Linked DNA regions of Botrimarina mediterranea. The main gene of each other region encodes a partner of the protein of the gene in region 2 in a complex. Links are inferred from orthologs where the notes say so. Each region holds a gene or a part of one and is shown on either strand. Other genes may lie near its edges.

Region 1 (3,718 bases), 1.1 Mb from region 2 along the record:
TGCTGAACTTGAACCCGCGGCGGTACTCGTACTTATCCACCGCCCGCATTAGGCCGGTGTTCCCTTCCTGGATCAGGTCGAGGAACGAGAGGCCGCGGTTGCGGTACTTCTTGGCGATCGAGACGACCAACCGCAGGTTGCCGCTCGAGAGCTCACGCTTGGTGTTCTCGAACTCGCGGTACTGCCGGGCGACCATGTCGGCGCGGCGGCGGAGGCTCGCCGGGCTTTCGCAGACACGCTTGGTGATCTGCAAGAGTTCGGCCCGCACCGAGTGCACCTTGTCCTCCGGCGCGCCCGAGGCCTTCAGCTCGGCCAGCTCGCGGCGGACTTCGTCGATGCGGTCGGCGTAGTCACGCAGCTCCTTGATCAGCGGGCTGACGCGCTTCGTGCGGAGGCTCAGCTCTTCGACCAGCGAGAGCATCTTCTCGCGACGGCGGACGTAACGCTGGCGGGCCTCGCTCTTCGCCGAGGGCTCGGTGACGCGACGGTCCACCATCAAGGCGTAGTCGGCCCGTTGCTGCTCGATCAGCGCCCGCAGCGTCCGCAGGTTGTGCGGCAGGCGGGCAGAGACCTGCTCCTTGGTGAGCCGTTCGGTGAGCGACACCTTGATGGTGCGGTCAAAGGGCAGCTCGCCGGCCTGGACCTTCTCGAGCACCTTGACGGTTGCCTCGAGGGCGTAGAACGAGCGGAGCAGATTTCGGCGGAACCGCTTGCGGGTGAGCTCAATCTTCTTGGCGAGGTTAATCTCTTCCTCACGCGTTAGCAGCGGGATCTCCGCCATCTGCGAGAGGTACATGCGGATTGGGTCGCTCGACGATGTCGGCAATCCGTCACGCAGTAGCGACGAGCGATCGCCCTCGACGTAGACCTGCGTCTCTTCGAAGCGGGGCTTGGTCCCGGGCGGCTCACGCAGTTCGACACCGAGGCCTTCGACGGCCGACAGCAGGGCGTTGATCTGGTCGGTGCCGTAGGTCTCGTCCGGCAGGTAGTTGTAGACCTGGTGGTAGTACAGGCAGCCCTGGCGACGGGCGAGGGCGACGATGCGACGCAGCGCGGCGTCAACGCCACCGGGGATGCCCGCGGGCGGTCCGGTGGGCGTATCCATCCGAGAGGGACGGCCGTCGGGCGTAAATTCGGCGGCGGGCGCCGGGGCGTCGAGCAAGTCGGGCGCGTCAGCGGCGACTTCGACGACGTCTTCTTCCGGACCGGTGTAGAGCGAAAGCTGCGGCTCGGTGGTGGTTGCAACTGGAGGCATGGGTCAACACTCCCTGGCGCGCGTCGTGCGCACATTCGAGGTGACAACGGGCGGCGCGATCGCGGTGTGCGGTGCGGGGGCGTGCACAACGCGGCGGGCCTCACCGACGAGACACCCTATCCTTCCGTGGACGGGGAACCTGTCTCGTGGCGTTTTCGCGAAGCAAACAAGGCGGCGACCGCCTGGTCCGCTTCGCTCTCGCAGAGCTCTCCACTGCGGAGAGCCGATATCTGCTCGCCGCGAGCGGCGCCCTCATGGCGACGCTGGCGGATGAGCAGAAGGTCGTTTAGTCGCTTGACCGGGTCGCTGGTGGTGCGTCCCGAACCAAGCTCATCGATCTCGATGAGCAGCATCTTTAGCGGCTCGTCCTCGATGATTGACATCAGGTGTTCGTATGTGGCCTCGCCGGCGAGGGCCGCGTCGCGGAAGGCGACAAACAGCTCGCGGGCAGCGCCGTGGAAGTCGACCTCGTCGAGGTCCTGCGTGAGCTTCTGAGCGAAGTCGTCGCCGAGCAGCATCAGCTCAATCGCTTCTCGCTCCCAAGAGGGAAGCTCCGTGGCGCGGACGCGGCGGGGGGCGGCGTCTTCGATCGCTTCGACGCGGGCGGCGACCAGCGGCTTGGAGTCAGCCGACTGACGCAGTTCGCTGAGCCGCTTGCGGAGGCTTTCTTCGGGGAGACGGAGGCGCCGTGATAATCGGCCGACGATCGACTGCTCACGCAAGAAGAACGCGCTGGGCGCTTCGCCGAGCAGCGGGCGGGTGCGCGCGAGCGTCGCGAGCATTTGCTCGGCGGCGCGCGTCGCGGCGTGCGTGTTGTCAGCTGAGAGGACCATTCCGTTGGTCACGCTCTGCAGTTTGTGTTCGAGGGCGTCCGGGGCCTGGGCGACCAGGTCCGCGAACTTGTCACTTCCATGTGACGCTACAAAATCACACGGATCGAGCCTTCCAGGCAAGGTCAGAATCCGAAGATCGATCGGACTAGCGATAAAAAGTTCCAGCAGCTCGCTAGCACGGCGCCGGCCGGCCTCGTCCCCGTCGAGCACGAGCACGAGGCGGTCGGTAAAGCGGCGGACGAGCTTCAGGTGGCCCTCGCCCATCGCGGTGCCGCAACAGGCGACGACATTCGTGACGCCCGCCTGATGGCAGGCGATGACGTCGGTGTAGCCCTCGACAACGACCAGCTCGCTAAGCTGCGACGAGCCCTCTTTCGCCAAGTCGAGGGCGTAGAGCGTGTGGCTCTTGGAGTAGATGGGCGTTTCCGACGAGTTGACGTACTTGGCCGGTTTGTAATCGGGGCGCGCCTCAGCCTCTGCTAGCTGCGGAATGATCCGCCCGCCAATCGCGACGGGCCGGCCGCGCACGTCACGGATCGGGAAGAGCACGCGGCCGCGGAACTGGTCGTAGTAGCCGTCGCCCGAGCTGCGCGACGCGATCAAGTTGACGCGTTCCAGCACGGCGGGCGAGTAGCCGGCGCCGGGGCCCTGCTTGAGAAGCCAATCCCAGCCCTGCGGCGCGAAGCCGATGCGGAAACGCTGGATGGCCTCAGCCGAGACGCCGCGCTCGGCGAGGTAGGCCCGCGCGGGCTCGGCTTGTTGGGCTTCGAGTAGGCAGTGGTGGTACCGCTCGACGGCCCAGGCCATCGCGGCTAGCAACGTCTTCTTGTCGCCGGGCGAGCCGGGCTCGATGCGCTGCCCTGGCTGGGCGGGACGTAGCTCGATGCCGGCGCGGTCGGCGAGTTGCTCCAGCGCCTCGCGGAACTCGAGGCCGTCCATCTTCATCAGGAACGAGAAGACGTCGCCACCGATATCGCAGACCCAGCACTTGAACGACTGCCGGTCGGGATTCACCTGGAAGCTGGGCTTCGAGTCGTCGTGCCAGGGGCAGAGGCCGACGTAGCCGCGTCCCTGCCTGCGCAGCTGCAAGTAGCTGCCGACCAGATCGACTATGTCGGTGGCTTGGCGGACCCGTTCCTTGGCGTCGTCAGCCCCGGCGAAGCTCACAGGTGATTCTTCCTTGGCATTGCGTTTTCAAAAGGAGACAGGGGGATGTTGGTGATCGGGGTGATCGCAGGCGATACGTGCGGTTCGAATGTGAGAACGCTATCCTACCAAATGGCGAGCCGGGAGCGTCAGCGACCGGAGTGAAGCGCTTTCCCGCACACGAATGCGTGTACCTACTTCACTCCGGTCGCTGACGCTCCCGGCTCGCCTGTTATTTGGGGGTCGCCTCAGCGTCCCACATCGGTTCGGCGGCCGACGCGGACGGTCAGTTCTTTGTCCACGGGAGCGCCGTTCTCCAACCGGCGGACGACGACCTTTGCTTCGGAGCCGACCTCGGTGGCGGCGATACGTTGGCTGAGGAGGCTCGGATCGACCGCCTTGTGGTCATTCCACTGGAGGATGACATCGTTGTTGCGGAGGCCAGCGTCGGCGGCAGGAGTGTTGGTGCGGAGGTTGTTGATGG
Region 2 (5,849 bases):
ACCCCAGCCAATGCGTCCGCCGAGGCGTTCTTCGTCCCAGTCGTCGTAGCGGCGTTCGTAGTACGAGCCGCTCAGGTTGAGGCTGATCGGTGTGTCGAGGAAGTAGGGCTCTTGCCAGCTGGCGAGATATCGCTGCACCTGGGTGCCCGGCGCCGCTTCGAGTCGGAAGTGCTGACCTCCGCCGCGGAAGGCGTTGCCGTCGTAGACATCTTGCATGCTCCTTGGCACGGCGCGCCAGTCGAAGTTCTGCTCGTCGAGTGAAATCTGACCGACGACACCCGCGTCGGAGTTCACCGCAACGCCGACCATGAACCGGCCTGTTTGCGTCTCTTCAAGGTTGATCACCAGGTCGGCGAACGGATCGTTCGGCGGCGGCACCGGTGTCGTTAGATTGGTCCCCAGCGGAAAGAGCTGCGTGTTGACGGGCGATCCCGCTTGATAAGCGTCGGCGCCGACCGAGTTGTAGGTGGGCGGCGCGGGTTGTCCGTAGGTGGGCGGCGCAATCGTCTCGGCAGGATAGCCTGTTGAAGACGGAGTCGTTGTCGCGGGGTAGCCCGGCGCTGGCGGCTGGGCGGGATACCCCTGAGGGGGCGGCAGCGTGTTGGTTGTTGCAGGATACGCCGTCGGCGGCGCTGGGTATCCCTCGGCATACTGCGTTGGCGCTATGGGCGCCGCGCTGGGGTCCGTCGCGCCGACGGTTGTGCCGCCGTAGTTCGGGTAAGGGTTGTAGTGCGCGTCGGGCGCCGTCGAGGCGCCGAAGACATTGCCCGCTGGTTGGCCCTGATCGGCATAGGGCGTGCCGCTGCGCGATAAGGCCTCTTCGGGTGTATTGGCTACCGATTGCTGCATCTGGTAGACCGAAGTCGCTCCCGTCGTGGCCGGGTAGCCCGCAGCGGGTCCTTGGCCGCGGTAGACCTCGGCCTCGATCGCAATCGATTGCCTCGGCGCCGGCTCTTTGGCGACAGCGTAACTTTCGCTCGTCGGCGCCGGCTTGACGATTTGATAAACCGATGGCGTTGGCGGCATGTAGGAGGTCCAAGGCGTGGCGCTAGGGCTCGCCGGGTTTTGACCGCGGAACACCCCTTGGCGATCGGCCTCCTCCGCCTTTTCTTCGGCAGCGAGCCGTTCTCTGGTCTCGGGAGAAACCTCCGGCGTGATGGTTGGCACCGACCCCATCTGCGGGTTGCGGTTGAACACGCCCGCCGCTCCCAGGCGCCGCTCGGCGTCACGTAGCTTGCGAGTGTCGAGTATGTCACCCGGTCGCAAGCCCACACGATTGATTGCTACGGGCAGTCGGGTGTGGGAGTCCTCGCCCCGGATGTTCACCAGGATGCGGCCCACGCGCCACTGCTCGCCTTCTTCGACGTTATAGACCAGGTCGATCTTGCCCGGCTCTTCCAGAAAAAGCATCTCGGCCCGGATGTCGGCGTAGATGTATCCGCGGCTTCCATAGAGGTCGCGTAGCCATTGCACGTCTTGTTGCTGAACGCCACGCTCAAAGGGGCTGCCGTCAGTGAGTTTCAGCCCCGAGCGGATCGATGACGTGTCAAACAACTCGACGCCGTTAATCGTCACGTTGCGGATCGAGTACCGCGGACCCTCGCTGATCGCAAAATGAACGGTCGCCCACTCACCGCCCTCGCCCAACTCGACGGTCCGTCCGACCTTCGCACGGAAGAAGCCGAACGAACGGTAATAGTCGGTGAGCTTGTCAACGTCTGATTCAAGCGCATCGCGTTTCAGTTTGCTCCCCATCGGCCAAGCGATGCCGGGCTTTGAAGCGATCTTCGTCTTGAGTTGCCCGTCGGAGGCGAATTCGTTTCCCTCGAAGACGACGGTCCAGATCCGTTCCTGCGGGCCCTCGTTGATACTGTAGGTGACGCCCTGGTCTTTCGAGTCGGCGCCCTCGACGACTTCGACGTGGACACGATTGAAGCCGTTCTCACGGTAGAGCGAGGCGATCTTCTGCTTCCCCTCTTCGACAGCGTAGGGATCGACCGCGCCGCCAACCGTCAGTCCTGTCGCCTCGGCGAGCTTCTTCTCTTTGATCGATTCATTGCCGAGGTACTCGACGTAGCGGAGTGTCCGCCGCTCGACCACCTCGAGGATGATCACGCGACCCGTTTCGGTCGACTTGTGCAATGGGCGGACGGTGACGAAGTACGGAAGTGAGGCCAGCTTTTTGATGTCGCCTGCGAGAGCGCGGGGGTCGAAGGGCCGACCCACACGGGTTTGCATCTGATTGAGGATCCGCGACGCCGGGACCGTTTGGTTGCCGCGGACCTGGATGTCGGCGACCAATTCGTCGGTGGCGAACTCGCTGAGACCGCTTGTCGCTCTGCGACCATTGTCGCCCGGCATCGGTTGCCGCGCTGCCGGCGATGCATCGTTGAACGGATCGCCGATGCCTTGTGCGGCGGCCGGCGCAACCGCGACCAGTAGCGCGACGATCGCGAAAACCCGAGACCTAACCAAGCGACTCGCGCAGGGGCGAGCGACGAATGGCCGGTTCACGGGGCTTCGTTGGGCTTGCGGCATCGAGGGCGTGTCGGGGTCGATTGAGCGCTGATATTCCTACCGAGGCGAAGGCGCAAGCCGTCGCAGGCCCTCCAGCGGGAAGGAGGCCGCGTAGAACTAGAAAAAGCGCAACCTCACCACAAGACCGATGGCGGCTCCTGAGCCAATCGGGGCAAAGTTTTGCCCCCGGGCACGCCGATACGGCGGCGCCGCTAGCCCGCACTGCTAGCAAGAAGAGAAGCGAACCACAAAGGAACGACGGAACAAAGGGAAACGGACCTTCAAAAAACACTCCGTTTCCCTTTGTTCCTTTGAGGTTCAAATCTGGAGAACCCGGCGACGCTAGCTAACCGAACGAGTTGTCCCCGCCGCCGTAGCCGCCGGCGAACTCGTCGTACTGCTGCGGCGCCCGGTTGGTGAACCGGGTGAAGTCGTGCAGCCACGTGAGCTTCACGTCACCTACCGGGCCGGCGCGTTGCTTGCGGATGATCAGCTCCGCCTCGCCGCGGAGGCGTTCGCGGTCCTCTTCGTTCGTCGCGTAGTACTCTTCACGGTGGATGAACATCACCACGTCCGCGTCTTGCTCGATCGCGCCCGACTCACGCAGGTTCGATAGCTGCGGCTTGTTGTCCCGGGAGGCCTCGGTCTGGCGGTTGAGCTGCGCTAGGCACAGCACCGGCACATCGAGCTCACGCGCCAGGCCCTTGAGCCGCCGGGCGATCTTCGCCACCTGTTCCTGCCGTGGGTCGCGCGAGTTGTCGGGGTCGATCAGCTGCAAGTAGTCGATGACAATCAGCCCGAGCCCTTCTTTCCGCTTCAGCCGCCGCGCCGCCGCTGAGATTTCCGTCATCGTCCGGCTCGGCGAGTCGTCGATGTAGAGCGGCGCCGTGCTGATCTCCGCCGCGGTGCGGATCAGCTTCTGACTCTCCTCGACCTTGATCTGGCCGGTGCGTACGCGGTGCCCGCTCACATGCGCGCGAGAGCAGAGCAGTCGGTCGCCCAGCTCGAGCGCCGCCATTTCGAGGCTGACAAACAGCGTCGGGTGCTGGCAGTTGATCGCGACGTGCTCGACGATGTTCATCGCGAGCGCCGTTTTGCCCATGGAAGGACGCGCCGCGAGGATCACTAGCTGCGAGCCGTGCAGGCCGCCGGTCATCTCGTCGAAGTCATCGAACCCCGTCTCGATGCCGCCGAAGGCGTGCTCGTTCTTCATCCGCGCGTCGATCCGTGCGATCGACTCGGTCAGCACATCGCGGATCGTCGTGACCTGCCCGTGCCCCTTTGTTTCGAGGATGCCGAAGACGCGTTCCTCCGCGCGGCTCAGCAGCTGCCGCGGCTCCATCGTCGGGTCGTAGGCGTCGCGGAGGATGTCCGTCGAAGCCTCGATGAGGCCGCGGAGCGTCGCCTTCTCACGGACAATCTGCGCGTAGTACTCGGCGTGAGCCGCCGTTGCCACGGCGCCGCTCAGTTCGGCTAGGTACGCGTTGCCGCCGATCGCCTCGAACTCGCCCTTGTCGCGCAGCCGCTGGATCAGCAGCATCACGTCGATCGCCGCGCCCTCGTCGTGCATCGCCGCCATATGGCGGTAGATGCGGCGGTTGGCGTCGTCGAGAAAATCATCCGCGCCCAGGATCAGGGCGACGTCGTCGGCGACCTCCGGCAATAACAGCAAACTGCACAGCACGGCCCGCTCGGCCTCGAGGCTCTGCGGCAGCTGCCGTTCGAGGAGGCTCTCGGCCTTAATCGGCGGCGGGGCGTGTCCGTCACGCCCATCTCGCCGGAAGCGTTTCCCCTCGCCGCTGGTCTCGTTACGGTCGCGCGAATCGCCGATCGACATAAGAGTCCGCTCCTTCGAACCAAGGCGAGCCGGGAGCGTCAGCGCCCGGAGTGCAGTAGAGATCGTCTAACGATCGGATCGATGCCGCCGAGGGCCATCGCTTGCGATCCAATGACCAAGCCCCAATGTCCAATGATGGCGGAGCGGCAGCTCCCTATTGGTCATTGGGGCTTCGTCGTTGGTCATTCCGCATGACGCTATCCTAAATCAGTCTCCATCAAAGAGCGAGGCAGCCGTCCCATCGGAACGGCTGCCTCGTGTATCTAACTGCTAGCAGCAGCTGAGGTTAGCTTCAATCGCCAACGGCGGGGACGACCCAGACCTTGAGCTCGCCCTCGACCTCGCTGGAGAAGCGGATCTTGACGGTGTAGAGGCCCAGCTCCTTGAGCACGCCCTCGAGCTTGATCTGCTCGGCGGCCATCGTGATGCCCTGCTTCTTCAGGGCGGCGATGATCTCCACCGCGCCGACGCTTCCGTAGAGGTGACCCTCTTCGGTGGCCTTGGCCTCGATCGTGACGCTCTGCTTGGTGATCTCGGCGGCCTGCTTACGTAGTTCGGCCTGCCGTTCACGCTCGATCTCGGCGAGCTTCGCCTTGTGCTTATCGACCATCCGCTTGTGGTGGTCGTTGGCGATCGTGGCGAGCCCCTCAGGGATGAGGTAGTTCAGGGCGTAGCCCGACTTGACCTCGACGACTTCGCCTTGCTTGCCGAGGTGCTCGACCGATTGGATCAAGAGCAGCTGCACGCCGCCGCTAGGGCCGAGCGGCAGGCGCTTGGCGCGGGTCGGGGTGCGCTTGAGTTTCTTCTGCTTGGTAGTGGCCATGGCTGCTTAAGTGGGCAGTGGGCAGTAGGCAGTGGGCAGGAAGCCGTGAGCAAAAAACCGCCCACTGCCGACTGCCGACTACCCACTCAAAATGGAATATCGTCTTCGGGCGGGGCTGCGGGCGCCGACGAGTAGTTGTCGTACCCGCCGCCGCCGTAGCCGCCGTCATCGCCGCTGTCATAACTATCTTGCTGGCGAGCGGGGGCCCTCGAGCCGGTACTGCGCGAGCCGCCTCCACCGCCGCCACCCTCGCCGCGTCCGCCGAGCATCTGCATCTTCTCGGCCACGACCCGTAGCTTCGACCGCTTCTGGCCGTCCTTCTCCCAGGTGTCGAGCTTCAGCCGACCCTCGATCAGGATACTGGAGCCTTTATTGAGATACTGATTCGCGACCTCGGCGGTGCGGCCCCACAGGGTCACATCGACGAAAGTTGTTTCATCGACCCACTGGTCACCCCGCTTGACGCGATCGTTGACCGCCAGGCCGATCTCGGCCACAGCGGTCCCGCTGGGGATGTACCGTAGTTCGATGTCGCGCGTCAGGTTGCCGACAAGGACGACTCGGTTGTAGCTGGCCATGGAGGTTCGCCACGGGGCTAAAGACGCGGTGAGCAAAAAACGTTCAGCGGACTCGGGTTCAATCCCCGTCGCCCGAACCGGCGAACTCGGCGAC

What was found. The genes of interacting proteins can lie anywhere in the genome.
Region 1: the proteins of dnaB (region 2) and dnaG are in contact, whole or in part, in a crystal structure (PDB 2R6A), measured with the Geobacillus stearothermophilus proteins. The link is inferred for Botrimarina mediterranea from one-to-one orthologs. Residues at the interface, in WP_033016901.1 of Geobacillus stearothermophilus: Ser13, Glu15, Ala16, Gln18, Glu91, Leu92, Asp94, Ala95, Val96, Pro97, Thr98, Ala99, Ala100, Asn101, Tyr104, Tyr105, Ile108; in WP_049624496.1 of Geobacillus stearothermophilus: Lys456, Leu457, Leu458, Pro459, Ala460, Asn463, Ala464, Leu467, Leu535, Leu536, Ile537, Ala538, Gln544, Glu545, Asp548, Tyr549, His552.

The regions. Positions count from the first base shown.
Region 1 is NZ_CP036349.1:1,957,440-1,961,157, forward strand. Bases 814-3,718 are described here. They hold dnaG (DNA primase), read right to left. Parts: upstream 3,256-3,718; coding sequence 1,372-3,255; downstream 814-1,371. Other genes in these bases: Spa11_RS07810 (sigma-70 family RNA polymerase sigma factor), read right to left, coding at 814-1,105; Spa11_RS07820 (S1C family serine protease), read right to left, coding at 3,483-3,718. In the rest of the region: more of Spa11_RS07810, read right to left, coding at 1-813. UniProt on the Escherichia coli protein: RNA polymerase that catalyzes the synthesis of short RNA molecules used as primers for DNA polymerase during DNA replication.
Region 2 is NZ_CP036349.1:872,633-878,481, forward strand. What follows is about bases 2,110-5,044. They hold dnaB (replicative DNA helicase), read right to left. Parts: upstream 4,355-5,044; coding sequence 2,864-4,354; downstream 2,110-2,863. Other genes in these bases: Spa11_RS03470 (BamA/TamA family outer membrane protein), read right to left, coding at 2,110-2,475; rplI (50S ribosomal protein L9), read right to left, coding at 4,647-5,044. Also shown: more of Spa11_RS03470, read right to left, coding at 1-2,109; more of rplI, read right to left, coding at 5,045-5,177; ssb (single-stranded DNA-binding protein), read right to left, coding at 5,264-5,755; rpsF (30S ribosomal protein S6), read right to left, coding at 5,814-5,849. UniProt on the Escherichia coli protein: The main replicative DNA helicase, it participates in initiation and elongation during chromosome replication. Travels ahead of the DNA replisome, separating dsDNA into templates for DNA synthesis.